Regions from separate parts of the Arthrobacter sp. TMP15 genome, predicted to be linked through region 2. Evidence: riboswitches for the same ligand, from Rfam matches in the RefSeq annotation. Region 2 holds a riboswitch; each other region holds the start of a gene.
The links. A riboswitch is a leader RNA that binds a small molecule or an ion and turns the genes downstream of it on or off. The one in region 2 is predicted to bind thiamine pyrophosphate.
Positions count from the first base shown of each region.

Region 1: it holds a riboswitch for thiamine pyrophosphate, as region 2 does, so the genes downstream of both, AAFM46_RS09255 (bifunctional hydroxymethylpyrimidine kinase/phosphomethylpyrimidine kinase) here and AAFM46_RS00740 (ECF transporter S component) in region 2, are expected to answer to the same signal.
Region 3: it holds a riboswitch for thiamine pyrophosphate, as region 2 does, so the genes downstream of both, AAFM46_RS02770 (3-oxoacyl-ACP reductase) here and AAFM46_RS00740 (ECF transporter S component) in region 2, are expected to answer to the same signal.
Region 4: it holds a riboswitch for thiamine pyrophosphate, as region 2 does, so the genes downstream of both, thiO (glycine oxidase ThiO) here and AAFM46_RS00740 (ECF transporter S component) in region 2, are expected to answer to the same signal.

Region 1 covers NZ_CP154262.1:2,088,392-2,096,291, reverse strand. The annotation lists gene AAFM46_RS09265 (vitamin K epoxide reductase family protein) at 1-376, opposite strand, end outside; gene AAFM46_RS09260 (Rne/Rng family ribonuclease) at 744-4,412, shown strand; TPP riboswitch at 4,522-4,620, shown strand; gene AAFM46_RS09255 (bifunctional hydroxymethylpyrimidine kinase/phosphomethylpyrimidine kinase) at 4,611-6,149, shown strand; gene rplU (50S ribosomal protein L21) at 6,570-6,878, shown strand; gene rpmA (50S ribosomal protein L27) at 6,938-7,195, shown strand; gene obgE (GTPase ObgE) at 7,341-7,900, shown strand, end outside.
Region 2 covers NZ_CP154262.1:164,724-172,623, reverse strand. The annotation lists gene AAFM46_RS00755 (UDP-N-acetylglucosamine 1-carboxyvinyltransferase) at 1-433, opposite strand, end outside; gene AAFM46_RS00750 (energy-coupling factor transporter transmembrane component T) at 692-1,489, opposite strand; gene AAFM46_RS00745 (ATP-binding cassette domain-containing protein) at 1,486-3,060, opposite strand; gene AAFM46_RS00740 (ECF transporter S component) at 3,063-3,713, opposite strand; TPP riboswitch at 3,760-3,877, opposite strand; gene AAFM46_RS00735 (DUF4235 domain-containing protein) at 4,086-4,346, shown strand; gene mnhG (monovalent cation/H(+) antiporter subunit G) at 4,433-4,795, opposite strand; gene AAFM46_RS00725 (monovalent cation/H+ antiporter complex subunit F) at 4,792-5,067, opposite strand; gene AAFM46_RS00720 (Na+/H+ antiporter subunit E) at 5,067-5,738, opposite strand; gene AAFM46_RS00715 (Na+/H+ antiporter subunit D) at 5,735-7,363, opposite strand; gene AAFM46_RS00710 (Na(+)/H(+) antiporter subunit C) at 7,360-7,900, opposite strand, start outside.
Region 3 covers NZ_CP154262.1:623,668-631,567, reverse strand. The annotation lists gene AAFM46_RS02780 (zinc-binding dehydrogenase) at 1-280, shown strand, start outside; gene AAFM46_RS02775 (LLM class flavin-dependent oxidoreductase) at 366-1,700, opposite strand; gene AAFM46_RS02770 (3-oxoacyl-ACP reductase) at 1,717-2,481, opposite strand; TPP riboswitch at 2,553-2,646, opposite strand; gene nrdI (class Ib ribonucleoside-diphosphate reductase assembly flavoprotein NrdI) at 2,871-3,353, shown strand; gene nrdE (class 1b ribonucleoside-diphosphate reductase subunit alpha) at 3,350-5,512, shown strand; gene nrdF (class 1b ribonucleoside-diphosphate reductase subunit beta) at 5,539-6,564, shown strand; gene AAFM46_RS02750 (pyruvate, water dikinase regulatory protein) at 6,711-7,553, shown strand; gene ppsA (phosphoenolpyruvate synthase) at 7,614-7,900, shown strand, end outside.
Region 4 covers NZ_CP154262.1:2,845,109-2,853,008, forward strand. The annotation lists gene AAFM46_RS12695 (VOC family protein) at 1-517, opposite strand, end outside; gene AAFM46_RS12700 (thiazole synthase) at 541-1,341, opposite strand; gene thiS (sulfur carrier protein ThiS) at 1,398-1,637, opposite strand; gene thiO (glycine oxidase ThiO) at 1,634-2,884, opposite strand; TPP riboswitch at 2,879-3,005, opposite strand; gene thiE (thiamine phosphate synthase) at 3,020-3,700, shown strand; gene AAFM46_RS12720 (DinB family protein) at 3,791-4,372, opposite strand; gene AAFM46_RS12725 (WHG domain-containing protein) at 4,471-5,163, opposite strand; gene AAFM46_RS12730 (NAD-dependent epimerase/dehydratase family protein) at 5,305-6,234, shown strand; gene AAFM46_RS12735 (MarR family transcriptional regulator) at 6,231-6,737, opposite strand; gene AAFM46_RS12740 (FUSC family protein) at 6,811-7,900, shown strand, end outside.

The sequences.
Region 1 (7,900 bases), 1.7 Mb from region 2:
GGCCCATGCCCGCGGTTATGCCCACTTGCATGCATATCCAGAACCAACGGTTCATGTGTGCCCCGGCCAGTAAAACCACACCTGTAGTCATGAGGACCGCAAAGGCGACCACACCAATAAATGGATTGGGGAAACCGAGAATAGCCGCCTGAGGTGTTTTCATAACATCACCGCAGGAGATCCAGGAGTTAAAATCGCAGCTGAGATTCGAGTCCGGGTTTGTGTACAGCTGCAGACGATCCAACACCAAAACGAAAGATGCAATCCATGAGATGGCGCCAGTAATGACCAAGAACCAACCAAACGGTTTAGCACGCACCATGGCGGGCAGATCCACCTCCGTCTGGTTGCTGGTGGAAACTTTGGTGCTTGGCATGGTGTCCTATCCATTGAAATCAGTGATTGTGTCCTGATTGTAGCGTGAGTTTCTTGGCGCGCCCTCCGTGAAACGGCTCCGTGGCTTGGCGCATGTGAGACAATGAAAGCGGCTGGTTGGCGATCCACATGCGCCCCTCAGTCCAATGGCAAGCCTCCGGCTGCCGGTGACGACACTGCCTATCCGTGCAGCTATCCACCGGACGGATCCCGCAAACCATTGGCTTTTCAGAGCTTGCGCACCCAGAAGTTGGTGCCGCCTGGGAGGTATTTAGACGACTTCCGTCAGCGCCTGCGGGGGCTGACACATCTGCCGCTGTCGGCGCCCGATGTGGGGGTGCCGATTCGGCGCGAAAGTAATGCCCACAATGGATAATGAACAAACCTCACCGGAGCACACAGAGCCAACGCAGGCAGCTCCCGCCAAAGTAAAGACCACACGATCGCGTCGGGCAACCGCCGCCGTCACCAGCCCGGCAAGCGTCACCAGCCCGGCAAGCAATGTGGCGGCCCCAACAGTTAGTAAAGATGTCCCAGCCGCTGACACCTCTGCGCTTGAGAGCACTGCTGTGCTTGAAAGTTCTGGCGAAAAAGAACAAAGCCCGGCAAAGAAGACTCCTGCACGTCGCAGCCGAGCCAAAAAGGTTGCGCCAACGGCTGGCTTGGAAACATCAAATGAATCATCAGTCAAAGCAGCTGAACCTTCGCTGTTGGATGAGATAACTGAGCCCGCCAAGACTGCGCCAACCGCCAACCAAGGCACCAAAGCGGCAGAGGTAGCGGCGGAAACTAGCTCAGCTCCGGCCAAGCGGGCACCCCGACGCCGGGCTACAGCGCCCGTGACCGCGCCCGCAGCAGTGCGGGATGAATCTACCGGTGTCCAAGGTGAGCTGAGCTTGGCCGGAGCAGACGTTCAAACACCTGCAACAAAAGCCCCGGCTAGGCGCAGCCGTGCAGCCAAGACTCCAGTCACCAGCACCGCCGCTGCGCAGACTGATACCCCGGAGCCAGATGCAACGAAGTCAGCAGCAAAGGCCCCGGCCCGGCGTACAAGCCGGAAAGCCGCAGCACCGGCTGGTCCTGCTCCAGTTCAGAGCGCGATTACTTTGGACACGCCCAGTAGTTCAACGCCAGCATCGGAAGCGCAAACTGTTCAGACTCCGCCCGCACCCGCTGCCACCAAAACAACCCGCAGTCGCCGCAGGCCCGCAGCGAAGACTGCCGCTACTGGGCCTGCCGCTGTTCAGGCTGTCAGTACTGAAACCGTGAGCACTGAGACTGAAGAACAGGCAACAGCCACTGACTCTTCGGCGGGAACCGCCGCCCCAACGCAGCACACTCCCGTCCAGGATGAGTTTGGATCAGCAGCTCCGGCCCACAGTGGAGCCCATGACGGCTCCGAGCCTGAAGCCCCAGGAGCATTGTTCATTTCCCCTGCAGCAGGGATCTCAGCATTGTTCATGGCTGCAGATTTGAGCATGGCCGTCCCGGCTGCCAGTCAGGAGACCCGCAATGATAACGAGGCCAACGGCACACGCGACTCACAGGAAAGTGAACGAAGCGGCCGTTCACGCTCTCGCAACCGCCGTACACGAGGCTCCAGCTCTGAGGCAACTGAAACTGTAGAAATATCAGAGGGCACCAACGCGGCTGACACTGATCACTCCAGTGACTCCATCAACACGGATCAAATGGACGACGGCGTGACGTCGCGCCGTCGGCGCCGCCGCCGCCGTGGTGAAGCAGATTTGGAACTGACAGGTGGCAGCGAAGAAGATCCGCCCAACACTGTGACGCGGGTGCGGGCGCCTCGCACGCCGTCGGAGTCCACATCTGTGGACTCAAACCGGGTCACAAGCCTGCGTGGCTCCACTCGTTTGGAAGCTAAGAAGCAGCGTCGCCGTGATTCCCGCGACTCGGGTCGCCGCCGCACTGTCATCACAGAAGCTGAGTTCCTTGCCCGCCGCGAATCAGTTGACCGTGTCATGGTTGTGCGCCAGGGCGAAGACAGGATTCAGATTGGCGTCCTTGAAGACGGCATCCTGGCTGAGCACTTTGTTTCCAAGACCCAGCAGGATTCACTGATCGGCAATGTCTACCTGGGCAAGGTCCAGAACGTGCTGCCCAGCATGGAAGCGGCTTTCGTGGACATTGGTCGAGGGCGCAACGCTGTCCTCTACGCAGGTGAAGTTGATTGGGATTCCGCAAATCTGAACGGACAACCGCGCCGGATTGAGAACGCGTTGAAGTCCGGTGACCCCGTCCTGGTGCAGGTTTCCAAGGATCCTGTGGGCCATAAGGGTGCACGTCTGACCAGCCAGATTTCTTTGCCTGGCCGTTACCTGGTGTTTGTGCCGGGGGGGTCCATGACTGGGATCTCCCGCAAGTTACCCGACGTGGAACGTAATCGCCTCAAGCGCGTGCTCAAGGATCACCTGCCCGAAAATGCTGGTGTGATTGTCCGCACCGCGGCCGAGGGTGCCAGTGAAGAAGAGCTAACGAATGACATCAACCGTTTGCGCGCTCAGTGGGCGGGCATCAATGAGCGGGCGTCTTCGCATAAGACGCTCGCCCCGGAGATGCTGTACGGCGAACCTGACCTGACGATCAAGGTTGTCCGTGACGTCTTTAATGAAGACTTCACCAAACTAATTGTCTCGGGCGAGGACGCCTGGGACACCATCGAGGCATATGTGACCTATGTTGCCCCGGATCTGCTTGACCGTTTGGAGAAGTGGAACAAGCCCGAAGATATCTTTGCCGCGCACCGCATCGATGAGCAGATCAACAAGGCGCTGGAACGCAAGGTCTTCCTGCCCTCGGGAGGTTCGTTGGTGATCGACCGCACCGAAGCTATGACAGTGGTCGATGTCAACACCGGTAAGTTCACCGGCTCCGGCGGAAACTTGGAAGAAACAGTGACCAAGAACAACTTGGAGGCTGCCGAGGAAGTAGTTCGTCAGCTGCGCCTGCGTGACATTGGCGGGATCATTGTCATTGACTTCATCGATATGGTGCTTGAATCCAACCGGGATCTGGTGCTGCGCCGCCTGGTTGAATGCCTGGGACGCGACCGCACCAAGCATCAAGTTGCCGAGGTGACCTCACTTGGATTGGTTCAGATGACCCGCAAGCGTATGGGTACAGGCCTCCTTGAGGTCTTTGGCGAGCAGTGCCCAACCTGCGTGGGTCGCGGCATGGTCACGCACGAGATTCCAGTGGAGCATCGCCGTACGCATAGTCCTGCTGTGGAGGTTGCGCAGACCCATGCCAGCAAACCGGAGCATCGCGAGAACGAGCGCACGGCCAATAGGTCTACCCGCAGCGAACGTAAACGCAACCGCAACCGCGGGCAACAGGCTGAGTCGCAGCACCCGGAAAGCACTCCTGTGCAGTCACCCGATGAGGTTACCGAAGCAGAGAAAGTCCAGAAAGCCCACGCTGCCCGTACTGCTTTGGCGAACATTGCGGCAGCTGCGGCTGCTTCACATCATGAGCACGACGGGGACGAGTCACACCGTGGCGCTGCGGCCGTAGCAACAGCAATTGCGCAGAGCGCCACAAGCTCTGGCGGCAACGTAGGTGTCAAAGGCGACGTAAAAGCAGAAGGTTCAGAAACCTCCGACGGCGCAACTCTCACGTTGGGTGGGGAAGCCATTGAACTCCCTCGTGGGCATCGTAGTGAAAGCAGCGCAAACGTACAGGCAGGCAATGCTGACCATGCGGCGGCGCTGGCGGATCTGGCACAAGCTCTAGACCAGCTGGTGGCTCCCGGCCAGGACCAGCATCATGAGACGGTGGCGGACTCCAACGGTGGTAACCGTTCGCGTGCACGTCGGGGACGCCGCAACCGCAGTGCACGTAGCGCTCAAGGTGGTGCCGACATGGTGGTTGAAACTTCTCATTACGCTCCTGCAGGTCAGGGTTCCGCTCCGCATCTGAGTACCGCGGCAGCTATTCCGGCACCTGCAACGACTGTAACCAAAAGTAGCGAACCGATCATTCTCGGTGTGGGAGTGCCCGCTTCAGAGCTCTGATGCTGACACTGCCGGCCCGGAACCTGCGTTAAAATGTGCGTGCAGAACGCAGTTTTTGACATTGGCTCTGGGCCGGTTTTCTTTAAGCGTCACGGCTGGGGCTAGGGTGGAGATCGACACGGGGTGCCATGCCATCAGGGCTGGCTGAGAGAATACCCGTTGAACCTGCCCGGTTAGAACCGGCGAAGGGATGTCCCATTGAGTACCTACGCAACAGTTTCTTCCACTTCTGAAACTGGGCAACGCACCACCGTGCCCGCAACTGTGAAGCACCCCCGGATCCTGAGTGTTGCAGGTTCTGATTCATCGGGCGGTGCCGGTATCCAGGCTGACATTAAATCTATTTCAGCCCACGGTGGATATGCAATGACTGCCATTACGGCATTAACTGCGCAGAATACGCGGGGAGTACAAGACATCCATACTCCACCGGCAACTTTCCTCACAGCCCAACTGGACGCTGTAGCTTCCGACGTCACCATAGATGCCGTGAAGATCGGCATGCTTGGCACTGAAGAAGTCATCAACGCGGTGAGAGAGTGGCTGGCGCGGACCCGGCCCGCCGTGGTTGTACTGGACCCGGTCATGGTGGCTACTAGCGGAGACATGCTTGTGGCCCCGGCCGCCCGTGAAGCTTTACTGGAACTCATTAAAAGTTCGCACCTAGTGACTCCGAATCTCCCAGAGCTAGGGGTTCTCCTTGACCAACCGGAAGCTGCAAGCTGGCAGGCCGCCGTTCAGCAGGGTAAGGAGCTGGCCGCGACTCATGAGGTCTTGGTGCTCGTGAAGGGCGGGCACTTGGCGGGGGAGCTGTGCCCCGACGCACTGGTTCACCCTGACGGTGTGGTCAATGAGTTCATTGGCGCTCGGATAGATACCGTGAATACTCACGGAACCGGGTGCTCATTGTCGGCGGCAGTGGCTACTTTGCAGGCTCAAACTGGTGATTGGATTGCCAGCGTCCAGCAAGCCAAGGAGTGGCTGGGTAGGGCCCTTGAGACATCCGAGGTGCTAGAGGTTGGCTCCGGTGCAGGCCCCGTCAACCACCTGCACGCACTGTGGGAGAACGCAGCGCCTGGAGCCGGGCAATTCAGTGCAGCATTGTGGGCGCACATCGAACCCCAACGACAAGCAATTTTCGCTCTTGAGTTCATTAAGGAATTAGCCGCCGGTACGTTACAACGCAACCACTTTGCCTATTACCTGGTTCAGGATGCGCTGTACCTGAGCGCATACTCGCGTGTCCTTGCCCGTGCCAGTTCCTTGGCCCCAACCGAAATGGAGCAGAAGTTCTGGGCGGCAGGGGCACAGAATTGTCTTGAAGTTGAATTGCAGCTGCACCGCAACTGGCTCAATGGGCAGCCCGCAAATCCGCAACAGGGCCCGGTGACAAAGCACTACGTGGACCATTTGCAAGGTGTTGGATTCTCCGGCAGCTATGCGGAAGTGGTTGCCGCAGTTCTTCCGTGTTACTGGCTGTACGCAGAAGTGGGGCGTGTGCTGCATGCCGATTACCTATCCTTTTCGGGCGAACATCCCTATGGCACGTGGCTGGCGACATACGCCGACGACGACTTTGCTCAGGCAGCGGCCACAGCCGTGAGCATCATGGATACGGCCGCGCGCAGGGGATCGGCCCTGGAAAGAGAACGTATGCGGGCCGCCTTTGCGCATTCTGTACAGTACGAGGTGGATTTTTTTGCGGCACCGCATCAACACGTTCCAAGCGAGATCTAGGCACACTTGTCTGCAAAGGTGATCAACGCCACTGGTGATTGCCTAAGAAAACGGCGCGTCACGGTCCTAAATGAAGAAAAACGGTGGCAACCACGCTAAAGTTGGTGAGTACGGTTTCAGGAACCCCGGAAATTGTCAGTCAAAACAATGTTTTGGCAGACGCGCTTCGGAAGCTCGAAACCAGTCTCATTTGCTCCCGGAGCCAGAATTAGCGTATTCTTGATCTTCGGTGCTTACGCCAACACCTAGGGCAACCACTCCATGGCAGAACTCCATTGAGGTCCACGGCGTTGAGGCACATAGTATGCACCCCGCGTTTGTTCTTTTCTAGAACTGCGGCGCATGCGGTTGGCAGCGATCAAATACGATCCCTGCCGGCATAAAAATTTGTAATAAACGTCGAGAGAAGTGAGTTCCCCAGTGGTGTACGCGATTGTCCGCGCAGGCGGCCGTCAAGAAAAGGTTTCCGTTGGAGACCACGTGACCATGAACCGCGTCCCCGGTGGAGTTGGCAGCACACTTGAGCTGCCCGCTTTGCTCTTGGTTGATGGTGAGAAAATCACCACAGCCGCGAAGGACCTGGCTAGTGTAAAGGTTACGGCTGAGAAGTTGGAGGATCTTCGCGGGCCGAAGATCGTCATTCAGAAGTTCAAAAACAAGACCGGTTACAAGAAGCGTCAGGGCCACCGTCAGGAACTGTCCAAGGTCAAGATCACCTCAATCGCTTAATAAGCGTTTTGAAGTTCGATCCACTTAGAATCTTTTAGTCAAAAGGCAGGCATTTTCAAATGGCACATAAAAAGGGTGCGAGTTCCACTCGCAACGGTCGTGATTCAAACGCCCAGTACCTCGGCGTAAAGCGCTTCGGCGGTCAAGTTGTCAAGGCAGGCGAAATTATTGTTCGCCAGCGCGGCACACACTTCCACCCCGGTGAGGGTGTTGGTCGTGGCAAGGATGACACATTGTTTGCATTGGATGCAGGCGCAGTCGAGTTCGGTCAGCGTCGCGGACGCCGCGTCGTAAACATCGTCGCTGCTGCACTCTAATACCAAAGCTTTTCCAGTGGAGCGGGCCGCATGGCTCGCTCCACTGGCTTTTAACACAGTAATACCCACCGGCCGGCATCAGGCCCTAGCCCATTACAGGACTAGAATGAGTGCGCAATAGCAAGATCTATTCAAGGAGATTTTAGTGGCCAGCTTTGTTGACCGGGTTGTTCTGCATGTATCCGGCGGGACTGGCGGCCATGGCTGCGTGTCGGTTCACCGGGAAAAGTTTAAGCCTTTGGGCGGGCCCGACGGCGGTAAAGGAGGCGACGGCGGTTCTGTCACCATCCGTGTGAGCGATCAAACCACCACCCTGTTGGATTTCCACCACGCCCCGCACCGCCACGCTGGTAACGGACAGCCCGGTATGGGGGACTGGCGCGATGGAAAAATTGGCGAGTCGCTGGTCCTTGATGTACCCGACGGCACAGTCGTTAAAGATAAGGAAGGCAACGTGCTTGCCGACCTTGTCGGGATTGGCACCGAATACATTGCTGCCCAGGGTGGCCAAGGTGGCCTGGGCAACGCGGCCCTTTCCTCGCAGAAGCGCAAAGCTCCCGGCTTTGCGCTGATGGGAATCGAAGGCGACGAGCGCGATGTTGTCCTTGAATTGAAATCGATTGCAGATATTGCCTTAGTAGGGTTCCCCTCAGCCGGGAAATCCAGTTTGATCGCCGCCATGTCCGCGGCGCGGCCAAAGATTGC
Region 2 (7,900 bases):
CGTTGTCCTCCAGCCATGTGCATTCAACGCCGATGGAGGTCAGCAACTCAACAATACGGTTGACTTCTTCAATGCGTGCCAGGCGCCGCAACGTGGTGGTTCCTCGGTTGATTAGACTGGCACAGAGCAGGGCTACACCTGCATTCTTGCTGGTATTAACCTCAACACTGCCAGAGAGTTCACGTCCACCATGAACCCGCAGGTGTGTCACGGCGTTCTTGCTTGCCGCACCAACGTTAAAGAGATTTGCTTCCAGCAGCGTCTCCATTCGCTGGATCATTTTTAGACTCAAGTTCTGCTTGCCTTGTTCCATCCGGGCTACAGCACTTTGGCTAGTTCCCAGCTGGGTGGCCAGTTCCCCTTGGGTCCAGCCTTTTTCGGCTCGCGCATCTCGGAGCAATACGCCAACGGTTTCTGCAGCCATTTGAGTCATTATACTTTTATATCATAGGGTGCATATTTCCAAGGAATCAGATGACCTTTGGGGCCGTTTCGGGACAATTCTGGACGATTTTGGACGATTCATGCCAAATTGTTCATCAAATAACCGTTTCATGCGATAATTTCCATGGCCGGATCAGCCAGCCTCGCAGCATCCCTCCACGTTACCCCCTCTGGAGATTTTTAGCTGAAACGGCAGGCTTGCCCGCGGTGACGCTGCACCGTGTTGACGCTTTAGCCCAGTACCGGATTAGCCCAGTACCGGATTCCATGTTCCCAGAACAAGTGCGGCACCCATCGACAGTGCTGCAATCGCTACTCCGCCGGCGGCCACCACCAGGTCCCTGCGGACGAAGACGGATTCCCGCGCCCAAGTCCGCGGTCCCGCTCCGAAGCCCTTTGCTTCCATGGTGACGGCAAGTCGCGAGGCACGCCGCACAGCCTGCACCAACAAGGCCATGGCCTGGCCCAGCTGTGATTTGATCCCGCGGAAGAAACCGGGCTCTCCGCCGACACCTCGTGCGCGTCTGGCCATGCCGAGTGTTTGCCACTCAGCAACAAGCAGTCCGACCAGGCGCATGGCTGCCAATGCCCCCAGTACAAAGCGGTGCGGAAGGCGCAGCTTCTGCGCCAAGGCGTCGGCCAGATCCGTGGGGTCGGTGGAGAAAAGGACAATGATGCCAGGCAAAGCTACCGCCAAACCACGCAAGGCAATTGCCACACCGGCTTCCAAGGATCCGGAGGTAAAAGTGACTGGGCCGAAGGCGAGCAGCAGTTCCCCGGTTTTGGGCGCCAGCAACGCCGTGCCATACCCGCCCACAACGGCCGCAATGAGAATGGGCCAGCCGCGCAGCAAGAGCAGCCGGGCGCTCACACCGGCCAGCGGCAGCAAAGCACATTCGATCACCAGCGCAACCGTGGCCGAGACCCAGTCCACACTGATCAGCAGCACCACGGTCAGGAACATCCCCGCCCCCAGCTTCGCCAGCGGGTTGATTTGCGCCAGCCAGGCCGCTGAGCGCTGGGTCTGGATAATCTGCGCGCTCATCGCCGCACCGGCTTCGTTAGCTCGTCTTTTGTGGCAGCAGGAGGGGCACTTTCAAACGGCTCAACGCCGGCCCCCAGTACCAGGCGGTCCCCGCCCAGGACGGCACTAAATGCGGCATCATGTGTCACAGACACCACGGCAGTTCCTGCATCAAGTAATTCGCGCAGCAACGATGCCAGCTCCGCCCACGTGTTGGCATCCTGACCAAAAGTGGGCTCATCCAGCACCAGGACTTGCGGACTGGCCGCCAGAACCGTCGCCACGGACAGTCGCCGTTTCTCGCCTCCAGAAAGAGTAAACGGATTCGCCTCCGCTAGATGCTCTAACCGCAGCCGCACCAATAACTCGTCCACGGAATCTCCACCACGGCCCAGTAGTTTCGGGGCAAAAAGCAGCTCGTCCCGGACGCTGCCGGTAACGAACTGGTGCTCTGGTTCCTGAAAAACGGTGCCAATCCTGCTAATCAGTTCCTTGCCCCGCCACTTCACTGGGGATATTCCGGCCCCTCGTGCCAGCTCAGGTAAGGCTGTTAGCTCGCCACCAACAGCCGGCAGCAGTCCCGCCAACGTCAGTGCCAGAGTAGATTTTCCCGAACCGTTGGGTCCTGTCACGCTCAGGGCTTCCCCTGCCCGCACCAGCACGGATGGCACCACAGCGGCCGGCACCACAGGATGTTTGCGTCGACTTTTGGTGCGGGAGACAGCCAAATTGTGCGCTTCAAGGAGAAGTGGGGAGCCGCCGTCGTCCAGGGAATGCTGGAACTGCGGACGCGTGCGCGGCCGAACCGCTGGGATATGCCCAGGTACCCAAATCCCTGCACCGGCCAAGAGCTCCTTACTTTGCGCAAGAACCGTGGCGGGCGGGCCGTCAAAAAGGACGCCGCCAGGTTCACCGAGCCGTGTTGGGGCCAGCACCACGATCCGATCCACAACATCCAACCAGACCGACACCCGGTGCTCCACAACCACTAAGGTTGCCCCGGTTTCAGCCAAACTACGACTAACGGCGTCGCGCACCTCCACAACTCCCGCGGGATCCAAATTGGCTGTGGGCTCATCAAGTAACAACAAACCGGGGCGCATAGCCAGCATTCCGGCCAACCCCAGGCGCTGCTTTTGCCCACCGGAGAGGGCGGAACTGGAATGATCCAACGGTAGATCAAGACCAACAGATTCCAGCGCTGCATTGACCCGGCGCCAGATTTCATCCCGTGGGACTGCCAAGTTTTCCGCTCCAAAGGCAACGTCGTCACCAATACGCGAAAGGACCACCTGCGCATCCGGGTCCTGCTGCATGAGCCCTGCCCGGCCGCGGGATTCCACTGCGGGACGGCCATCTATGAGCAGTTCACCGATCTCATTCGCGTCCTCGTTCTCTCCCAGGACACCAGCCAAGGCGTGCAGCAAAGTGGACTTTCCGGCCCCGGAAGGCCCCAACAGCAGGACCCGCTCACCCGGCTCGATCACCAGATCCAGTCCGTGCACGGCCCGGGCAGCGCGGCCGGAATGCTGCCAACCCCAGCCCTTGGCATTCACTCGCGCCGGTGCTCCGCGGTTCTGCACACCAGCCATGACTAAACCGCTCGCTCTGTGGCAGCGCCCCGGGATGGCAGATTCGCCAGCGCACCCGTGCGGGCTAGTCCGCGCACAGCCAGCCACGGCACCAGTCCGGCAATGAGCGCACCGGAGATCATGGAGAACAGAACGTAGACCAGCTTCCATTCAATTGCCCAGGCGACGTTATAAATAAAGGCTCCATTGACGCCCATGGCCAACCCAGCCAGCACCCCTGCCAATGCTGCTACGGGGAGGTTGAACTTGCGGTAGCGGAACAGTGCAAAGCCCAACTCGGCACCCAGGCCCTGGACCAGTCCGGAGATCAGTACAGTGAATCCAAAGTGTGTGCCCAGCAAACCCTCAACGGCTGCGGCAATGAGTTCGCAATACAAGGCGGCGCCCGGTTTGCGGATCACAAGCCCACCCAGGATGCCAGCGATCAACCAGCCGCCGCCGTACAGGGCCCCGGCGGGTGGAAAGGCAATCGAGAGTGCGCTGATCAACCCGTAGCCGGCGGACCAGAGCCAGAAAATAACACCCACGGCCACGCCCAGCACTGAGAGGACAACAATATCCACTACACGCCACGTGCTCTTTTTGGCTGGTGCAGCGTTGTTAGGTGTGTTTTGATTTTGCCTGGCGTTTTCGCCCGCTAATGACTTGCTCATGTTTCCTCCTTTTCAGGAGGGGCGGTTGCGGCGGTATTTCCGCGCAGCCGAAGAGAACTCGACTTCCTTCGCCGGTACTAGCCGGGGCAGGTTCGAGGGTCTGCGGCGAACCGCACTCTCAGCGTCGATACCCGGGTCGGGTAGACGCTCCCCTGTCGTGTTTGAATTGCGGCTTCATCATACCTCGCTCATGTAGAGAGGGACAATGCGTGAACCACGATGAAGTCACACGGCAGAAGCTCTGCGCATCGTAGTTGTGCGAACACGGATTTGCACAAACATGCAGAGGGCCCCTGTGGAGGGAAGGGAGCGGCTAGGCTAACATTAAGGTTTTGCCCGCCACGGGGCCCGAAAAGACTAAAGGAGTCCTTCATGAACATCGTCTTCAAATTGCTTGGAACCGGAGTGAGCCTGGGTGCCGGGTTTTTGGCCAGCAAACTCGTTGATAAGGCTTGGGAAAAGAGCACGGGCAATAAGCCGCCCAAGGACGGAGCTGATCTAGAGAATAGTCTCCGTTCAGCGCTGACGTTTGCGCTGGTTTCTTCGGTTGTTGCAGCCATAATCCAGACACTGGCCAGCCGGACCACTCAAAAAGCGATAGCACGGTTCAACAAACACCCAGAAGAGGTCTAGGCGCCCGCGGCTCTCACCCCACGACCGCGAGTTGCCACTTGTGGTGTCCAAAACGCAATTGTGGACACCACAAGTGGCAACTCGCGTTAGTTGGGTGAGGCGTCCTCGATCACGGCAGCCACAACCTCATCGAGTTCATCAACGCTGAGCAGTTCCGGACGTCGATGCTTGGTACGGTATCCGGCGCGTCCCACCATGTGCGCTGATACCGGAACGGTAAGAAGTTGAAAGAGCCACGCGACAAGCAGGATCGGCGCCAGCACCCATAAACGCAGTTGCAATCCCATGGCTGCAAGCATCAACAATAAACCTAAAACCTGTGGTTTCGTGGCAGCGTGCATGCGGCTCATCAGATCCGGGAATCTCAAGAGCCCGATGGCCGCTGCCAGACTCATGAGAGCACCAAGGAGCAGGCAGATGGCCGTGAGCACATCTAGAAAAGTGTTCATGCATCCTCCTTTTTATGTCCCACGAATCGAGCCACAGTAACTGACCCTAAGAAGCCGATCACTGTTAGCACCACCAAGAGTGCCAGGTTGTCCATGTGCTTGTTCACAGCCATTTCCGTAGCCAGCGCAGCTCCAAAAATGGCCAGTAGAACATCTGCGGCAATGACCCTATCAAGCAGAGACGGCCCCTTGGCAATACGGTAGATAGTCCCAGCGCCAGCCAATGAGAGCACCACAGCGACGATTATTGCAATAATTTCCAGGACCGTCATTATCCCTCACCTTCACGTTTTTTCGTAGCCGTTGTGGCCTCTCGTCCGTGGGAATGAGCTTCGGCATCGGAGTGATTCGCTAGTGCCCGGACGCGATCCGCGTGCGTAAGCATTAACTCCCCTGCCTTCTCCGATTTCAAGGCCGCGAGTTCAGCTTGGGTCCCCATGACACGGATTAGCCGGGCCTCGATATCCTGAATACCTGCACGGACCTGTTCAACACTTTCCGCCGTTGGTGCGTTCATCGCATGAACATAAAGCGTCGCCGAACCTCTATTCACCTCAACCACCAGTGAACCCGGAATCAGCGACAACACGTGCCCTACTGCCGTCATGAGCAGGTCCGAGGGGCTGCGCAAAGGCACCGCAATGACCGCATTGCGTATGCGTGGGCCCTTCATAACGGCCCAATACAGGACCTGAAAGCTGGCAATGGTGACCTGCTTGAGGAACCACAGCAAGAAAGTCACTGCACGCAGGACATTGAATCGGCCGCTCAATTCAATGGGTGGGAGATAGAACGCTTGGAAAACGACGAGCGATATCAGCGCACCAAAAAGAAGGTTCCCCGCACTGAAATCCTGCCACAGAGCACCCCACACCAGTACTAGCCAGATCAGCAGCGGCAGTTTTTGCACAAGATTCCACTTCGGAGTCTTAGAGAGGTTCATCGCGTTCCCGCCCCTAGACCCAGCACAGCTTCAATATAGGGAGTGCGTTCAAGCATGCCTGTGGCTGCTGTCTGGCACAACTCAAAGAGCGGTCCCGCAAAGACTGTCATGGCCACCCCAAGAACTACCAAGCCCATCGTGGAATACACCATTGCACTGGGCAGGATCGGAATCTCATTGTCTCCGGCAAAACGCCCCTTGGTGGCATCAACATGTTTACTGGTGCGAAGTGCCCGCATACTTGGCGTACCCGAAGCGTCGGGGGCAGTTGCCAGCAGCACTGGATCCGGGTCCTGTGCATCTGCGGTACTACGCCAAAATACACGGTTCCACACTCTGGCCATGACTAGCAGTGTGAGCAAACTGGCCACCACTGCGCCCACCACAAGGGCGTAAGCGAGCGGCGTACCGTCAGCCACACCTGCCTGCAGCAAGCCCAGTTTGCCCAGGAATCCGGAGAACGGCGGGATTCCGGCCAGGTTCATGGCGGGGACAAAGTACAGCACCGCCAGTATGGGAGAGAGCTTCGCCAGACCCCCCAGACGCGCAATCGAGGAGGTCCCGCCACGCCGTTCGATCAGCCCCGTCACCATGAACAGACTGGTTTGGACGGTGATGTGGTGAATGACGTAGAAGATTGTTGCGGCCAAACCCAGCACCGATGAAAGTGCGACGCCGAAGATCATGTACCCGATGTGGCTCACCAGGGTGAAGGAGAGCATGCGCTTGATATCAGTTTGTGCCACGGCCCCAAGGACACCCACGATCATGGTCAGCAGGGCCACAACCAGAAGCGCAGAGTTAAAATCATTCGAGGGGAAGAGTAGTGTTTCGGTTCGGATGATGGCATAGACGCCAACTTTGGTGAGCAGCCCCGCAAATACTGCTGTGACCGGTGCTGGAGCTGTTGGATAGGAGTCCGGGAGCCAAAAGGACAACGGGAAAACGGCTGCCTTGATCCCAAAGGCCACCAGCAACAACACATGCAATAGGTTCTGCGTGCCTTGGTCCAGTTCGCCAAGCTTCACCGCCAGATCAGCCAAGTTCACTGTTCCCGTTGCACCATAAACCATCCCAATGGCAATCAGAAACAGCAATGAGGAAACCACGCTGACAACTACATAGGTGATGCCAGCCCTGATCCGGGAGCCGGTGCCGCCGAACGTCATGAGGACGTAACTGGCAGTCAACAGGATCTCAAAGCCCACATAAAGATTGAATAAATCTCCTGCTAGGAACGCATTGGAAACCCCTGCCACCAGAATCAAATAGGTGGGGTGGAAAACCGAAACGGGTCCACCTTCTTCACCGTCCGCGGCACCCTGACCTGTGGCATAAGCAAGGACCGCCAAACTTACAGCAGAGGAGACAACTAACAGTAATGAAGAGAACTGGTCGGCAACCATCACAATGCCGAAAGGAGGGGACCAGCCACCAAGCTGAACGGCAATGGGTCCGCTTGTCCAAACGCTGGCCAACACCCAGACTTCCAGTGCCAAGGTGGCGCTGATGGTTGTGAGACTGACCCGGCGCTGCGCTCCGGGGCGCCTGATCAGCACGAACGCCAAAGCCGCGCCCAGAAAAGGCAGGACTACGGCCAGTGGCGCAAAACTAGCAACATTCATTCCTGCTCCTTCCCTGGCTTCTTAGGTGCTGACTTCTTCGGGGCCGGCTTCTTAGATGCTGACTTCTTCGGTGCCGGCCTACTGGGTGCTGGCTTCTTCGGATCAATTACCTTGCGATAATGCATGCCAGGGACTGTCTCACGTTTGTTCGCTGGCTGGTTGTTCTCGTGAAAATCGGAGATCTCAATGGCAATCTCGGAGTCCTCCTCGTTGTCATACAGGTCTTGTTTGGCGACCCGGAGATCCTCCGTATCAACTTGAATATCATCTGCGCGGCTCAACAACCATGAGCGGTATATCAGGCTCAACATGAATGCTGTGACCGCAAAAGAAATCACAATCGAGGTCAGGATGAACGCTTGAGGCAAGGGATCATTGAACTCTGTGGGGGAAATATCCTTATCAAAGATCGGTGCCAAACCTGCGTATCCACCAGTTGTTAGCAGGAGCAGGTTTGTGGCATTGGCCAGCAGCATCAGGCCCAGCAGCACACGGGTGAGGCTTCGTTCCAACAATAGGTAAATACCCACGGCAAAC
Region 3 (7,900 bases), 460 kb from region 2:
GCTTGTGGTGTTTGGCGCCATGAACTCCCCGCTCATGGAGATCAGTTCCTCAGATGTCATCTTCAAACAGGTCACCATCCGTGGTTTTTGGGGTAGCAAAGTCAGCACATCCATGCCGGCCCAAGAACGCGGTGCCCTCATGAAGGAACTCCTTGAGCGGCTCGCCTCCGGAGCACTAACCCTTCCCGTTGAGGCAAGTTATTCACTGGAGGATGCCCAGGATGCGGCCCGGGCAAACTTTGTTCCTGGCCGCACCGGCAAGATCATGCTGCACCCCTAACCAGCACCAATAGTTAGCCACGTGGCGCCTGAGATTCACTCGGCTAGTCGGGTTGAGCCGGCTAGCCGAGTCAATCTAAACCGCCCTAGGTAGTGTGCCCGGCAAAAGATTTCAATTCAGGCCGGGACAGGCCCAAATTATCTCGCAGAGTACTGCCCGGGTATGCGGTTCGGAAGATCCCACGGTCCTGCAAAATCGGTACTACCAAGTCAACAAAATCCTTCAGGGAGTCCGGGTAGGCCGGACACATCAGGTTGAACCCGTCACAAGCACCAGATTCAAACCACTCCTGAATTTCATCGGCAACTTCGGTGGGCGTGCCAATCATGGTGGCATGACCACCTCCGGCTGCCAGGAAGCCCAGTAGTTCCCGCAATGTGGGCTCCTTGGTTTCAATAATTCGTTGCACTGTCAGGTACCGCCCCTGCGGGCCCGTGAACGTCGCCGCTGGCGGCAGCGGAGCCACCGCATCATCAAGCCCATGGGTTCGGTAATCCTGGCCGGTAAACACGTTCAGTTGGGCGATTGCCGCTGGAATATCCAGATAAGCGTCAAGTGCGCGTTTCTTCTCCAGCGCCCCTTCCCGGGTTGGTGCCACATAGGTGACTAGTCCAGGCAGGATTGGAACCACGGTTTGAGAACGATCGGCAACAGCTAGGCGCTCTCGCATATCGGTGGCGAACTCTAGTGCCGAGTCCTTATCCCAAGAAACAGAATAGATAGCCTCGGCAAATCGAGCCGCGAATGCTCGCCCTACTTCCGAGGACCCGGCCTGGAAAAGCACCGGCCTGCCCTGCGGAGGACGCGGAACGTTGAGCGGGCCCTTCACGGAAAAGTATTTGCCCTCATGGTTGATCGGTTGAATCTGCTCCGCATCAATAAAGGTCCCGCTCTCCCTGTCAGCGGGAAGCGCCTCATCCGACCATGAATCCCACAACGTCTGGATTACTTGGACAAACTCATCAGCCCTTTCATAGCGGTCAGCATGGTTTGGCAGTGCCGCCAACCCATGATTTTGGGCTTCAGCATCAAACATGGAGGTGACAATGTTTGCCCCCACTCGCCCACCGCTGATGTGATCCAATGAGGCAAGCATGCGTGCAGCATGGAAGGGTGTATAAAAGCTTGAGGAAACGGTGGTGACCAAGCCAATGTTTTTGGTGGCCCTGGCTATGGCGCTCAGAGCCGTAATGGGCTCCAGAAGCCACGGCACTCCCGCGGTGTAGGTCCGGTTGATGGCGTGCCCGTCCGCGAAGAAAATGGCGTCAAGGCAGCCACTTTCGGCCAGTTGCGCCAGTTCCTCGAAATAGGAAATCTCACCTACCCGCTCGGCACTGGAATTCGGGTGCCGCCAACCCATTGTGTGATGCCCTGCCCCGAAAAGAAAAGCATTGATATGTAATTCTCGTGTGCTGTTCATGAGAACTCCCCCGTCCTTAGTTCATGACCAGTCCGCCGTCGACCACAAGATTTTGCCCCGTCACGGCTCGGGACCACGGTGAGGCGAAGAAGAGTGCGGCATCGGCAAATTCGGCTGGAGTGGTGACTTTACGCAGCGGCGTTCCGCCGGCGATCAAGTCAAAAACCTGCTCTGGCGTGGCTGCGGAGGCGTCAGTGGTGCGCAGCAGCCCACCTGAAACCATGTTGACGCGGATATTTGATGGTCCTAGATCGGCCGCGAACGTCCGGGTCAACGCCAGCAGGGCAGCCTTCGCCGCGGTGTAGTCGTGGTATGGAACCACGGGGTTTTGGAACAGGTTTGTGCCAACGTTAACGATGGCGCCAAACCCAGCTTCCTTCATTCCCGGCACTACTGCCTGGATGGTATTCAGGGCACCTCCCACAACTCCGGCAAATTGTGCCCGAAATTCCTCGTAGCAAATCTCTTCGGCCTTAGAACGGCCGTCGCCGTTGAAAGAAAAGTCCGGCAAAGCGTTGTTGATCGCCGTGGTGATGGGTGTAGCAAAATGTTCGGTTGCCGCAGCGACCATGGCATTCACCTCGCCAGCATTGGTGACATCTGCGCGTAACGCAATCGCTTTTTCTGAACCGAATTCACGGGCTAGTTCCTGCGCGGCGACTTCACTGTTGCGGTAGTTCAGCACCAGGCGGGCGCCTTCACGGGCAAAGGAACGGGCCACGTCGGTGCCGAGTCCGCGCCCAGCGCCGGTAATGAGTACAACTTGGTCTTTGATCAGCATGTGTGCACCTTTCATATGAGTAAAAGGATGCCCAAAAGCACGATTCCCACGCTGCTGCGAGCGCTATGGCCTTTGTTCTGGACCGGCATCCCTTCGCTCGGATTATCGAAATCAGGTTCAACGGGTCTAGCTCTCAGCCGCAATGCGGCACCCCGTGTCGTGTCCAGAACCCAAGCTACCACGGTTGCCAGGGCCCTTACGCACGCCTCACTCGGCCTAATTCTCACACACCTCAAAACGCCACTGGGGCAGACGGAGAGAACAATAATTTCGGTGCGCCTAACTTTTAAGTTCAGATTAATGATACTACTAGATGCAGCGTCTTTTAGAGTTACAGCCACTAGATGTAGTGGTCTTGAGGCGGATCGCTAAAACAGATAGGAACCCTAGTGAGCCAGGACAGAGCCAAGTCGGCGGCTTTTAATCCCCCCAGTCGCAGAGCATCTTCGGATCTTGTGGTGTTCTCAAGCGTCTCTGAAAATACGCTGCGCTTTGTGAAGCGTTTGGACCGTCATTCCGTACGAATACCGCTGCGTCCCAAGCTGGAAGGCCAGATCCAACTCACCCGCCCTTTTGTCATGGTGGTCCCCACCTATGGCGGTGGTGCACGCGAGGGAGCGGTACCCAAACAAGTCATCAATTTCCTCAATGACCCGGTCAATCGGGGTTTCCTGCGAGGGGTTATCACCGCTGGGAACACAAACTTTGGCGAGGACTACTGCTTGGCAGGGTCCGTGATCGCCGGGAAATGCAAGATCCCTGAGCTGTATCGGTTCGAACTGCTGGGCACCGACTATGACGTTGAACGAGTCAATGAGGGCCTCACCCGGTTCTGGGCAGAGGCCGCCACCAAGGAAAAGGATCAACTATGAATTCCACCGTTGTAATAGCCGAAAAACCCTTGCACAAAGGCATTGGAACCCGGAAGGAGCACCACGCACTTAATGCGCAGTTGAACCTTTTCGCACCGGATGGCTCAATCCAACTTGAGAAGGATCAACAGGCCCTGCGCGAATACTTCCGCCAGGACGTCATCCCAAACACTGCCCACTTTGAGAGCCTCGAGGAAAAAATTGCTTTCCTGTTTAAGCATGACTACTACGAGGAAGCGTTCATCAACGCTTATGACTGGTCCTTCGTCAAGGGGGTCTATGCCCAGGCTCAGCAGGCTGATCACCGCTTCGCTTCCTTCTTGGGCGCTTTCAAGTTCTACTCCTCTTACACACTAAAAACCTTCGATGGCAAGAGCTACTTGGAAAACTTTGCCGATCGCGTGGTCGCCACCGCACTCTACTTAGGCGCAGGGGATGAGAAGCTTGCTACAAAATTAGTTGAGGAGATCATCTCCGGCCGATTCCAGCCCGCAACCCCCACGTTCCTGAATGCCGGAAAGAAGCAGCGTGGTGAAATGGTCTCATGTTTTCTCTTGCGTATGGAGGACAACCTTGAATCCATCGGTCGCAGCGTAAACTCCGCGCTGCAGCTCTCCAAACGCGGTGGCGGCGTTGCCTTGCTGATGACGAACCTGCGCGAGTCAGGCGCGCCTATCAAGCAGGTTCAGAATCAGGCCTCAGGGGTGGTTCCGGTTATGAAGATCTTGGAGGATTCATTCTCCTACGCCAACCAGCTTGGAGCCCGGCAGGGAGCAGGAGCTGTCTATCTCCATGCCCACCACCCCGATATTATGGCCTTCCTTGACACCAAGCGGGAAAATGCTGATGAGAAGATCCGCATCAAAACCCTCTCACTTGGGGTGGTCATTCCTGACATCACTTTTGAGCTGGCTCGCGACAATCGCGACATGCACCTATTCAGTCCCTACGATGTTCAGCGCGAATATGGCACGCCCTTATCTGACATCTCCGTTGGTTCCCGCTATGAAGAACTGGTAGCCAACCCCCGCATCCGAAAAACCACCATCAGTGCCCGCGGTTTCTTCAAAACGCTGGCGGAATTGCAGTTTGAATCCGGCTACCCTTACGTACTTTTTGAAGATACTGTCAACCGTGCCAATCCCATCTCCGGATGGATCAACATGTCCAACCTGTGTAGCGAAATTCTGCAAGTCAACACCCCCTCTAGCTACGACGCCGCGATTGGCTACACAGAGGTGGGGCGAGATATCTCCTGCAACCTGGGCTCCTTGAACATAGCTCAAGCAATGGCCTCACCAAACTTCGGCGCAACGATCGAAACGGCAGTGCGCGGACTAACCAGCGTCTCTGACCAATCGGTTCTGGATGCTGTCCCCTCTGCCGCAGCAGGCAACGATGCCAGCCACGCAATTGGTTTGGGGCAGATGAACCTGCACGGCTACCTCGGCTCCCAGCGCATCCACTACGGCAGCGCCGAGGGAGTGGATTTCACCAACATGTATTTCTATACTGTTGCCTATCACGCTCTGCGTGCCTCACATCAGATCGCCGCCCAACGCGGCGTCACATTTGAGGGCTTCGCCACCTCCACGTATGCAGATGGCAGCTACTTCAACAAGTACACCGATCAGGCCTGGGCACCCTCCACTCACCGTGTGCGTCAGCTTTTCGCAGAGGCCCGGATAGAGATTCCTACTCAGGAGCACTGGCGTGCGCTGAAGGCCGCCATCCAGAGGGATGGCATTTACAACGCCTACCTGCAGGCGGTGCCACCCACCGGCTCCATCTCCTACATCAACAACGCCACGGCATCGATCCACCCAATCGCCGCGAAAATTGAAATCCGCAAGGAAGGCAAACTGGGCCGTGTCTACTTCCCCGCGCCGCACATGGATAATTCAAACCTTGAATTCTTTGAAGACTCCTACGAAATTGGCTACGAGAAGATCATCGACACCTATGCGGCGGCCACCCAGCACGTAGACCAGGGCCTGAGCTGCACCTTGTTCTTCCAGGACACGGCAACAACAAGGGACATCAACAAGGCACAGATCCATGCGTGGCGAAAAGGTCTCAAAACCCTGTATTACATCCGTTTGCGCCAACTGGCTTTAGCCGGGACGGAAATTGAAAACTGCGTCTCCTGCGCCCTCTGACTCCAACCCTCTAAGGAAGCACTCTCATGACACCCTCTGAAAAAACCCAGGCGACTGCCCAGCTCTCAGTGACACCTCCTGGCTACCAGCATGATCCTCAAGCCCGTCTGCGTCCCATCAACTGGAACCGGATTGTTGATGAAAAGGACCCCGAAGTGTGGAACAGGCTCACCACAAATTTCTGGCTCCCTGAGAAAGTCCCGCTCTCCAATGACATCCCGGCGTGGCAGTCAATGACCAATGAGGAGCGCACCTTAACCATGCGCGTCTTCACCGGGTTGACAATGCTGGACACCGTGCAGGCAACTGTTGGGGAGGTCTGCCAGATTCAGGACGCCCAGACCGAACATGAAGAAGCGGTTTATACAAACATCGCGTTCATGCAATCGGTGCATGCCCGCTCCTACTCCAGCGTCTTTTCCACTCTCGCCAGCACGCCCGAGATTGATGATTCATACCGCTGGGCCGTGGCAAACGATCTTCTGCAAACACGTTCCAAGAAGGTTTTGGAACATTACTACGGAAATGATCCGCTTAAACGCAAGGTCTCTTCAACCCTGCTGTCTTCACTGCTGCTTTATGCGGGCTTTTACTTGCCACTGCACTTCTCCGTGCACGCCACGCTGACTAATACAGCGGATATGGTCCGCCTCATTCTTCGAGATAAAGCAGTGCACGGCTACTACTCCGGTTATAAGTACCAGCGTGGGCTTGAAAAGCGCAGCCGGAGCGAGCAGGAGGAAATGCGCAAATTCACCTACGAGCTGCTGGAAGAGCTGTATGAGCTGGAGCTTCAGTACTCCGGTGAGCTCTATGAACCGTTGGGTCTTATGGAGGATGTGGCCGTTTTTGTTCGTTACAACGCCAACAAGGCCCTGATGAATCTGGGTTATCCGGCCCGTTTCACGGCTGAGCAGACTCAGGTTAACCCGGAGATTTTGGCGGCACTGTCCCCTGGTTCCAATGAAAACCATGACTTTTTCTCCGGGTCTGGTTCCTCGTATGTCATTGGTATATCGCAGGACACGGACGACGGCGACTGGGACTTCTAAAGTCCGGCCCTTTGCGCTCCTCCCGGCAGTTTTGGCCAAAACCGCCGCCGGGAGGGGCACACGGCACTCGATTGTGGCGTCAGAAAAAATCGGGGGTGATAGCTTGTTTCCTGTGAGCACGACCCACGAGTCAAGGAAGACCCACGATGGATCAGAGCCAAAACGTACAGAACATCATTGAGGTACCCCACCCGGTTTTCTTCCTCTCGGACAGCACCGGCATCACGGCGGAGACGCTAGGGAACACCTTGTTAACACAGTTCCCGGCAAGCATCTTTGAGCGCAACACTATTCCTTTTATCACCAGCGTCAATCAGGCGAAAACAGTGGTGGCAACTATCAATCGGCTCACCGCCGAGGGTAGTGCCCCGCTGGTGTTTTCCACGGTTGTGGGTGCTGATATCCGCGAGGCACTCTCGGCGTGTCAAGCCACCATGGTGGATTTGATCGGCACTCACGTGGGCCAATTAGAGCAGGCTCTGGGTGTGGTGGCCAGTGGCGAACCCGGACGTGCACATGGTCAGGGAAACGCCGCCCGCTATCAGTCACGGATGAGCGCTGTGGAATACGCCATGGAGCACGACGACGGGCAAAGTTTGCGAGCGCTGGAGAAGGCTCAGGTGATTTTGGTGGCCCCTTCCCGGTGCGGGAAAACACCCACCACCATGTATTTGGCGCTTCAGCACGGGATCTTTGCGGCGAACTTTCCGCTGGTTGATGAGGATTTCGAGAGGGAGGGGCTGCCCGCACCGCTGCGCCCCTTTGTACAGAAGTGCTTTGGGCTCACCTCCAACCCTCTTCGGCTCAGTCAGGTGCGCACTGAACGCCGCCGCGGCTCCCCTTATGCTTCACTGGGACAGTGTGGTTTTGAGCTGCGCAGTGCCGAGCGGCTGTATTCGGCGCATGGGATTCCGTATTTGAACTCGGCGAGTGTGTCGGTGGAGGAGATGGCTGCGACCATCTTGGCCCAAATGAGACTTAAGCGTTAGAAAAACATACTTCGCGTGGCACTCGCCCCGCGCGCCATTCATTGCAAAGGAGCAATAATCATGACGACGGACATTCTGTGGTTCTCAGAGCTGGGGCTCGCTGATCTGGACCGGGTGGGCGGAAAAAATGCTTCGCTCGGGGAAATGGTGCAAAACCTGACGTCGGCTGGCGTTCAAGTACCTGACGGTTTTGCCACGACGGCGGATTCTTACCGCCGTTTTCTGGCCGATTCGGGCTTGGATGCACGAATTGTTGAACGGCTCCACGGCTTGGATACCGATGATGTCAGTGCACTGGCTGCTGCTGGCCAGGAAATCCGGGGATGGATGCGCCAAACATCCTTCCA
Region 4 (7,900 bases), 920 kb from region 2:
TGGCTGGGACTTGGATATCAAAGTGAAAACGGTTCGCGTTGGGGCTCTGAGTTTGCTGAAACCACAGCGTGGGCAGCCGCCCCGAAGGATCCCTCAAATCATCGTTCCCGCCGGCATCAAAACCAAGGGCGGCAGACCACAGTGCAGCAACTGCCGATGGATCCTCTGTGTCCATGGCAATTTCAACACTGCGCAGACGTTCGGGCTGCGCTACGGCTCCGCAAGTTTGTGCGGCTGCGGAAATCCTGGCAGCTAGGGCCACATCGCGCGCGGTGACCTTGGAGCCGGCGTCGTGCGAGGTGAGAACCACAAACAATGTGTCATAGCGCCAGTCCACGTCCGGGTGGTGACTCGCGGCTTGGGCCTCCTGGCCAATGATCGCAAAAAGTTCCAAAGCAATGGCCGACGTCGGAGACTTCAGTACCGTTGCCAGCCCACCTAGGCGATACCGCCACTGCGGAAGCTCCCTCAGTTCAGCATCGATTTGAGCACGGGTCAGTGAATCGTTCGCGGCCATGGGGGCCTCCCTTGCAGAGGTGGTTACAGGTCGGGGCGGCCATCCATCGCTGACGACGCCAAGGCGTGGGCACGCTTGGGAATGCGGCCGCCCTGTGCTGCCAGTCTGCCACCGATCACGGCGTGTTTAAAGGCCTGGGCCATAATGACAGGATTTTGTGCCCGGGTGACCGCGGTGGCCAACAAGACGGCATCGCAACCCAACTCCATAGCCAACGCGGCGTCCGAAGCTGTGCCAATTCCGGCGTCGAGCACCACTGGCACGTTAGCGCGGGAGACTATCAATTCAATATTGTGCGGGTTCAAGATGCCAAGTCCCGTGCCTATCGGTGCACCCAGGGGCATGACAGCGGCGGCGCCAAGCTGCTCCAGCCGGAGCGCTAGGACAGGATCGTCATTGGTATAAGCAAAGACTTTAAACCCGCGGTTGACCAGCTGCTCAGTAGCCTCCACCAATTCCAGGGCATCGGGCAGAAGCGTGTGTTCATCAGCAATGACCTCCAGCTTCACCCAGTCCGTTTCCAAGGCCTCCCGCGCCAGTTCTGCCGTCATAACAGCCTCCCGCGCGGTGAAGCAACCGGCGGTGTTGGGCAACACACGGATACTGTTCTCCACCAGTAGCTGGAACAGGTTTGTCCCTGATTCGCCATGGGGATCCACCGAATACCTGCGCATGGCCACAGTTGTCAGCTGCGTGCCGGAAGCAATCAGTGCAGCGCCAAGTCCTGCCAGACTTGGCGCCCCGCCAGTGCCCATAATGAGCCGGGAGCCAAGTGCCACACCATCAATTATCAGAGCGTCTTGGTGGGTAAGGGGTTCAGTCATGAGCTTTCACTTTCAAAAATGGGGTTGATTGACATGATATTTATTCCAACCTGTGGTTAGCCGCCCTGCACAGCTGCAACAATTTCAAACTCGTCGTTGACTTCAACTGCTGTGGCAGCCCACTGACTGCGTGGCACAATTCCGGCGTTCCGGGCTACAGCAACACCCAGCCGTCCGCCGTCGGCCGCTTGCCCAGAGGGCAGCAATACTTTCCCTGTTATAACTGACACAAGATCCGCCACAGTGGTTCCAACCGTGTAAGGCTGCGCAGTGCCGTTGATATTAATGGTGGTCATGGTGACTCCTTAGAAGGTGTGCCCGCAGGACGGGAGTGCTGCAGTGCAGGTGAATAACGGTCTGGGCGGAACTGTTCCCACGCCAGATCTGTGATGTTGCCCAGCAATTGTCGGGTGATGTGGGCCGCTATGGGCGTCAGCAGGACTCCGTGCCGGAAGAAGCCTGTGGCGATGATGAGCCCGGGAATGTCCCTGCCATTGCCGTCACCAACTCGTCCCAACAGCGGCGCATTGTCCGGGGTGCCGGGGCGGGCGCGGGCACTCATTTCAAGTAATTCCAGTTCGGCCACGGCAGGTAAGAGCACTTGGGCGTCACGGAGGAGCTGGTGAACTCCGCCCGCACTGACACCGGCGGATCCGTCTTCACGGCTACTGGCGCCAATGACAACGCTCCCATCGGCCCGCGGCACTATATAGACGGGCAGCCCACGAACCAGTCCGCGGATAGTTGCGGTGGTCAGCGGATGAAGATGTTTGGGAACCCGAAGGCGCAGGATGTCTCCGTATACGGGACGGACAGGCAGCTTGAGGCCCTCCGGCAGCTCGTGAAGTTCCGGAGCGCCCAACCCATTGGCCACAATGACCTCGTTGGCATGAACAACACGGCCGTCCGCCAGTTTTACCCCTGTCACGGGCGAGTGCGAGTTACTGGGATCTTTGTGTAGCAAAGCCGTAGCGGACTGGTCAATGAATGTCTGCTCTGCACTGTTTCGGCCGGCCGCCACGGCGGCTTTCACCAGTTGCACTCGTAGTGTTGCAGCCAAGGCTCGCGGATCCACCTGATGATCGGCTTCTACTTTGTAGGCGCAAGAAATATGTGGCCCCACCATTGGTTCAAGAACGCGAGCTTCACGGATGCTCAGCTGAGATACCTCCAAACCATGACGGGTTTGGACCTCGCGGAGGTCGGCCAGCGCCTTGCGGTCAGCTGGGTCTGCGCCCAGTACCAGTGTTGGAGACGTGTTGAAGCCTGTATGGCCAGATTCGGGAATGGCGGCCATAAATGCTGGCCAGCGTGCAGCCGAGGCTAGTGTGAGTTCCAGCAGGTCATCTTCTTGATAGTGCAGTTCGCTCACGGGAGCCAACATTCCGGCGGCCGCAAAAGTGGCTCCGGTGGCGGGTGCCGGGTCAATAATGCTCACAGAATGCCCGGCTTTCTGGGCTTCCCACGCAATGCCCAGTCCAATAATGCCGCCACCAATGACAGCCACGTCGGTGCTCAGAATCTGGGCTTCAAAAGTTGCCACTACGCTCTCCTTCCCTACGCCGGCATGATCCGGATCAGGTTCCACGCCCGCACGGGACGTATTTCGGTCGGCACATTTCGGCGCCCTCTCAACCAGCTTCACTGGCTCCCGCGGTACTGCACTAGTCTATGAGACATGAGCAGATTATCGGTCATCCATGACAGCACAGCGAAAACCCCCGCCACTTCCTTCAAGGACGCCAGACTCTATTTGTGCACCGATGCGCGGGAAAAACAGGGCGACTTTGCCGATTTCCTGAAGGCTGCCTTCGCCGGCGGAGTGGACATCATTCAGTTGCGCGACAAGTCCATCGAGGCCGCTCAGGAACTGGAGTTGCTAACAGTTTTGCGTTCTGTGGCGCAGGAGTGCGGCAAACTGTGGGCCGTGAACGATCGTGCCGATATTGCCATGCTCAGCGGTGCCCCCGTTTTCCATGTGGGCCAGCAGGATCTGCCGTTGCCAGCCGCGCGTTCACTCGTGGGATCAGGTGTTTCCCTGGGGCTTTCCAGCCATGACACCAAGCAAGTGTCCGCAGCTGCTGCCGACCCGAACGCCGATTACTTTTGCGTGGGACCGCTATGGGCCACCCCCACCAAACCGGGCCGTGCCGCCGTGGGACTTTCCTTGCTTGAGCACGCCGCATCCCTGCACACCACCAAGCCTTGGTTTGCCATAGGCGGGGTGGATCTAAGCAACGTTGATCAGGTGGTGGACGCTGGCGCGTCTCGCATTGTTGTGGTCCGGGCCATTACTGACGCCCAAGATCCGACGGCGGCTGCCGCAGAACTGCTCTCCCGGCTACCCGCACTGGGGTAACTTTCACAACGCCGCGCAGCCACGCTCGTTGCTGATGGACCTCCTGCGAAGAGACCTCATGCCAAGAGTGATCCTGCCAAGGGGCCCGGTCTAGTTGAGCCGGTGGCGGCTGGCAACAGCCTCCAATTCCGCTCGATAAGCAGACCATTCTTCCGCCGTACGAGTTGAGGTGTTTCGATCCAGCGGCCCATTACCCGTTGCCCCGTCAATGAGCTCGCGCAGGATATCCGCGTGGCCGGCGTGCCGGGCGGTTTCAACGCACACATGGACCATGATCCGGCTCAGTATCACCTGCCGACTCGCAGGATCCCACCAGGGCACCTCACCCACGGTGTCCAGCGTCAGCAATTCGATGGTCCTGTCGCTGTGCAACGCGGAGAATTCATGCAGTTCAAGAATGTCCGCGCGGCTCTCGTCGGGTCCGGCCCACAGATCGCTGTCCTGGGGTGCACCGGCTGCTAGCCATGGCATTTCTCTATTGCTGGGACGGTCAAAAACCACGCCTAAATATCCCAACTGGACACTGGCCACGTGTTTGAGAAGGCCTAAGAGATTTGTTCCTGTGGGCGTCATCGGCCGGCGGACGTCATAGTCGCTGAGTCCCTCAAGCTTTGCCAGCAGGTTTGCCCGCTGACTTCGCAGGTACTTCAGGAGATCATCTTTTTCATTCATGGTGCCCACTTTTTGCTCATCATCGCGCCGGAGTATCGCTGCATGGTGGCATGACCGCAGCGCTGGCCAGCCAGGTGGCACTGTCGGTGGCTAGGACGCTACCGCAAGCCAACCAATTCTTCCAGCAACTTCATATGCGACTCGAAAAGAGCTATTGGATCGCTAAACGTCGATGTTCCATACTGGCCAAACACTTCAAAGTTCACAGCTCCAAAAACGGATACCCACACCAATGCACCCGAAGCAAAAACATGGTCTGGGACGCTCATTTCCATGTCCGCCCTGATTAGCTCGAAATCAGCAGCCAGCGGTGGACTTCCTTCCTTGACAGGAGCCGTCAGAGCCTTGGATTCGTAGGCACGTTGCAGAATCTGTATGAGCAAAACCACAACCCGCGTGCCTGGTTGGGTCGTTTGTTCCGCCGGGGCGTCGTAACCTGGCACAGGTGAACCAAAAAGTAGTCCATAGCGCGCCGGCTCAGCCAAAGCCCATTGCCGAATAGCTCCACCCCACGCTCGGAATTGCTCTGAGAAATCATTTTGGGGTACCGCGCCAACTGCTGCATCCACAGCGTCACCCAGTGCGTTGTAGCCATCCACCACCAAGAGAGTCAGCAGCTCATCCCGGCTCTTTACATACCGGTAAACAGCAGAAGAAACTACACCTAGGTCACGCGCCACGGCCCGGAGTGAGAGCCCAGCGGCGCCGTGCAATTCAAGATGATGGCGCCCAATGGTGAGGATTTCCGACATGGTTTGCGTTCGCGCCCGTTCCCGCGGTGTTTGGCTCATAGCTCTATTCTCAGACTATTCGAGACCACCGTCAACTTAAGTGAGCACTGCTCTTGACAATTTCAACCCGTAGGCTTGATAGTTAAAGCGAGAGCACCGCTCTTTACTGAAAAGATGAAAGATTACCTGAATTGAGACCTCATGGAAAACGTTAAAATTGTCACTGGGGCAGGACCCGTTGGCGCCACCGTGGCCCTGCAACTTGCCAGTGCCGGCCATAGCGTGCGGTTACTGACCCGTTCAGGCTCGGGCCCGGAACACCCCTTGATAGAGCGTCGCCGGGTTGACGTTAGCGAACCCGCACAATTGCACACCGCGATGGTGGATGCTGACACCGTCTTCCATTGCATTCATGGCTCAAAGTACAGGGCAGATACCTGGCGCAAGGAGTTGCCGGGCGCGGAACGCACGGTCCTTGCCGTGGCGGGAGAGTCGGGTGCGCTCGTGGTTTTCCCGGAAAGCCTCTACGCCTATGACACCCCGGAAAAAGTTATGACCGAGACCAGCTCGCGCACGGCAAGCGGAGGCAAGCGCGGGGTCCGCACAGAGCTGCTGGCCGCTCGAGCCGCCTCGAAAACTCCCACAGTGAGCGTGGTGGCCTCCGATTTTTTTGGTCCGCTGGTACGCGGGGCCCATGCTGGCGAGCGTATGGTTCATCGCATCCTGACAGGCAAGCCCCTACAGCTCCTAGGCAGCAGCACCATCCCGCACTCATTCACGTATGTCCCGGATCTGGCCGCAGCAATGGTTCGCGCGGCATCACTGCCGGCAACGTGGAACACAGTGCTGCATGCACCCAGCAACAAGGCCATCTCTCAGCGTGAGCTTGCCTCGGCTTTTGCCGCTGCCGCCGGAGTCGAGCTCCCTAAAGTGAGATCCCTCCCGGGGTGGGCGGTTTCCATGGCAGGCATTTTCTCCTTGGACACAAGGGAGCTCACTGAGATGATGTATCAGTTTCAGGCCCCGTTTATAATGGACTCCCTGGCCACTGAAAAGCTCTTGAACCTCTCCCCCACGCCTCTCCATGCGGCTGCCGCGCAGACTGTGCAGTGGTGGCAAAGACGCCGCTAGGTTATCGCCTCAACGCTCAGGGCAACCTTGCGAAGCAGGACGGCCAGGAGTTCGCGCTCCTTGCCGGTGAGCCCTGCGAGCATTTCTTGATCACTGCGCAGCAGGCGTGGCAGCTCGCTATCCACCAGTTCCCGTCCTTGTGGAGTTAAGCGCATGAGTACAACACGGCCGTCGCGTTCCCAAGGGAGCCGCTCAATGAGTCCCCGCTTAACCAAACGGTCGGTATTTTTGGATGTTGAGGCACCACTAAGCATGGTCGAAGCAGTAATTTCACTTGCCCGCAGGGGTGATTCGGCGCGGGCTAAGGTACAGAGAACGTCAAATTCGGCCCGCGTCACTTCCGCTGGCAACAATCCATGACCCGCCCTTTGGGAGGACAGTGCGCCAATTCTGCCGATGCGCCCCATAATTTCAATGCTGCCAACATCCAGATCCGGCCGGGACCGCTCCCAACCTTCCCTGGCACGGTCTACAAAGTCCTTGGGCGCTGCCTGCTCGTTCATGATTCCAGTCTAGAGACAACTCTCACAGCTCATACTTTTTAATTTACTAGTAAATTACTTGTAGAATAAAAAGATGCCCCTTTCCTCCCGCTTTCACCACATTGGCAACGCCTTGGCTCATTCAGTGGCGCCCACAACCTGGCGCAAATCCTTCGTGTTGCGGCCCACCGATGCCGTTTTTGTTCCGGCCATCAAGGTTGGCATTGCGGGAAGTCTTGTTTTAGTAGCTGGTGGACTGCTAGGCCACGAACAGCTGGCAGGGATCGCCGCCCTGGGCGCACTGACAAGCGCTTTTGGCCGCTATCAGCCTTATCGGCGACTTTCGCTGATGCTTATCATTGTGGCGTCAGCACTGCTGATCTCGACAGGGATCGGTGCACTACTAGGCGCTTTGGGCGCGCCTTTTAGTGTGCAGATCCTGGTACTTTCAGCTATCGCGGCGCTGGCTTCCCACACCTTCTCGGCTTTTCACATCACGGGTCCGGGGGCTGTCATTATGGTCTTCGCGGCTGCCGCAGGTTCGGGTTATGCGGATAGTTTTTCTGCGGTTCCGCGCGCAGTTGCGGCTTTGGGAATTGGCGCTGCGGTTGGTTGGCTTGTTGCCATGGCCCCGGTTTTGGCCTTTCCCATGGGTCCTGCCCGGCTGGCCGTGGCCCGCGCTATTGCCGCCGTGGTGAGCCTGGGTAATGCAAGTCATTCTGGGATGAACAGCGGCGGTACCTCCCGAGCCGTGGCCCGCACCGCTGCCCTCGCAGCCTTACACACTGCCCGGGAGTCAGTAGCGGTCAGCTCCGAACATCTGCACAGCCGCACGGTCCGTTCGATGAGTTTTTCCCACCACGGGGAGCAGCTGAATCTCTTGCTGGATGAGGCCTACGCCGCACTGGACCTGGTGGAAGCACCTGCCACTACCGCCGCTCTTACCCTTTTATCCCATCATGAAGCTGAACTGCGAAAGATACGTGGCACATTCGGCACTACTGCCCTCCACAGCTCATTGCCTTCCCTGAGCTTATTGCCTTCTCTGAGCCCACCAGCCGATGGCAGAACAACAGCACCAAGTCTGCTGGTGGTTGCCCGGGCAGGGCTCGGTTCCCGGGCAAGCGTCCACCAAGCATTACGCATCGCTGCCGCCTCGGCTCTCTCGGGATGGGCCGCGGCCG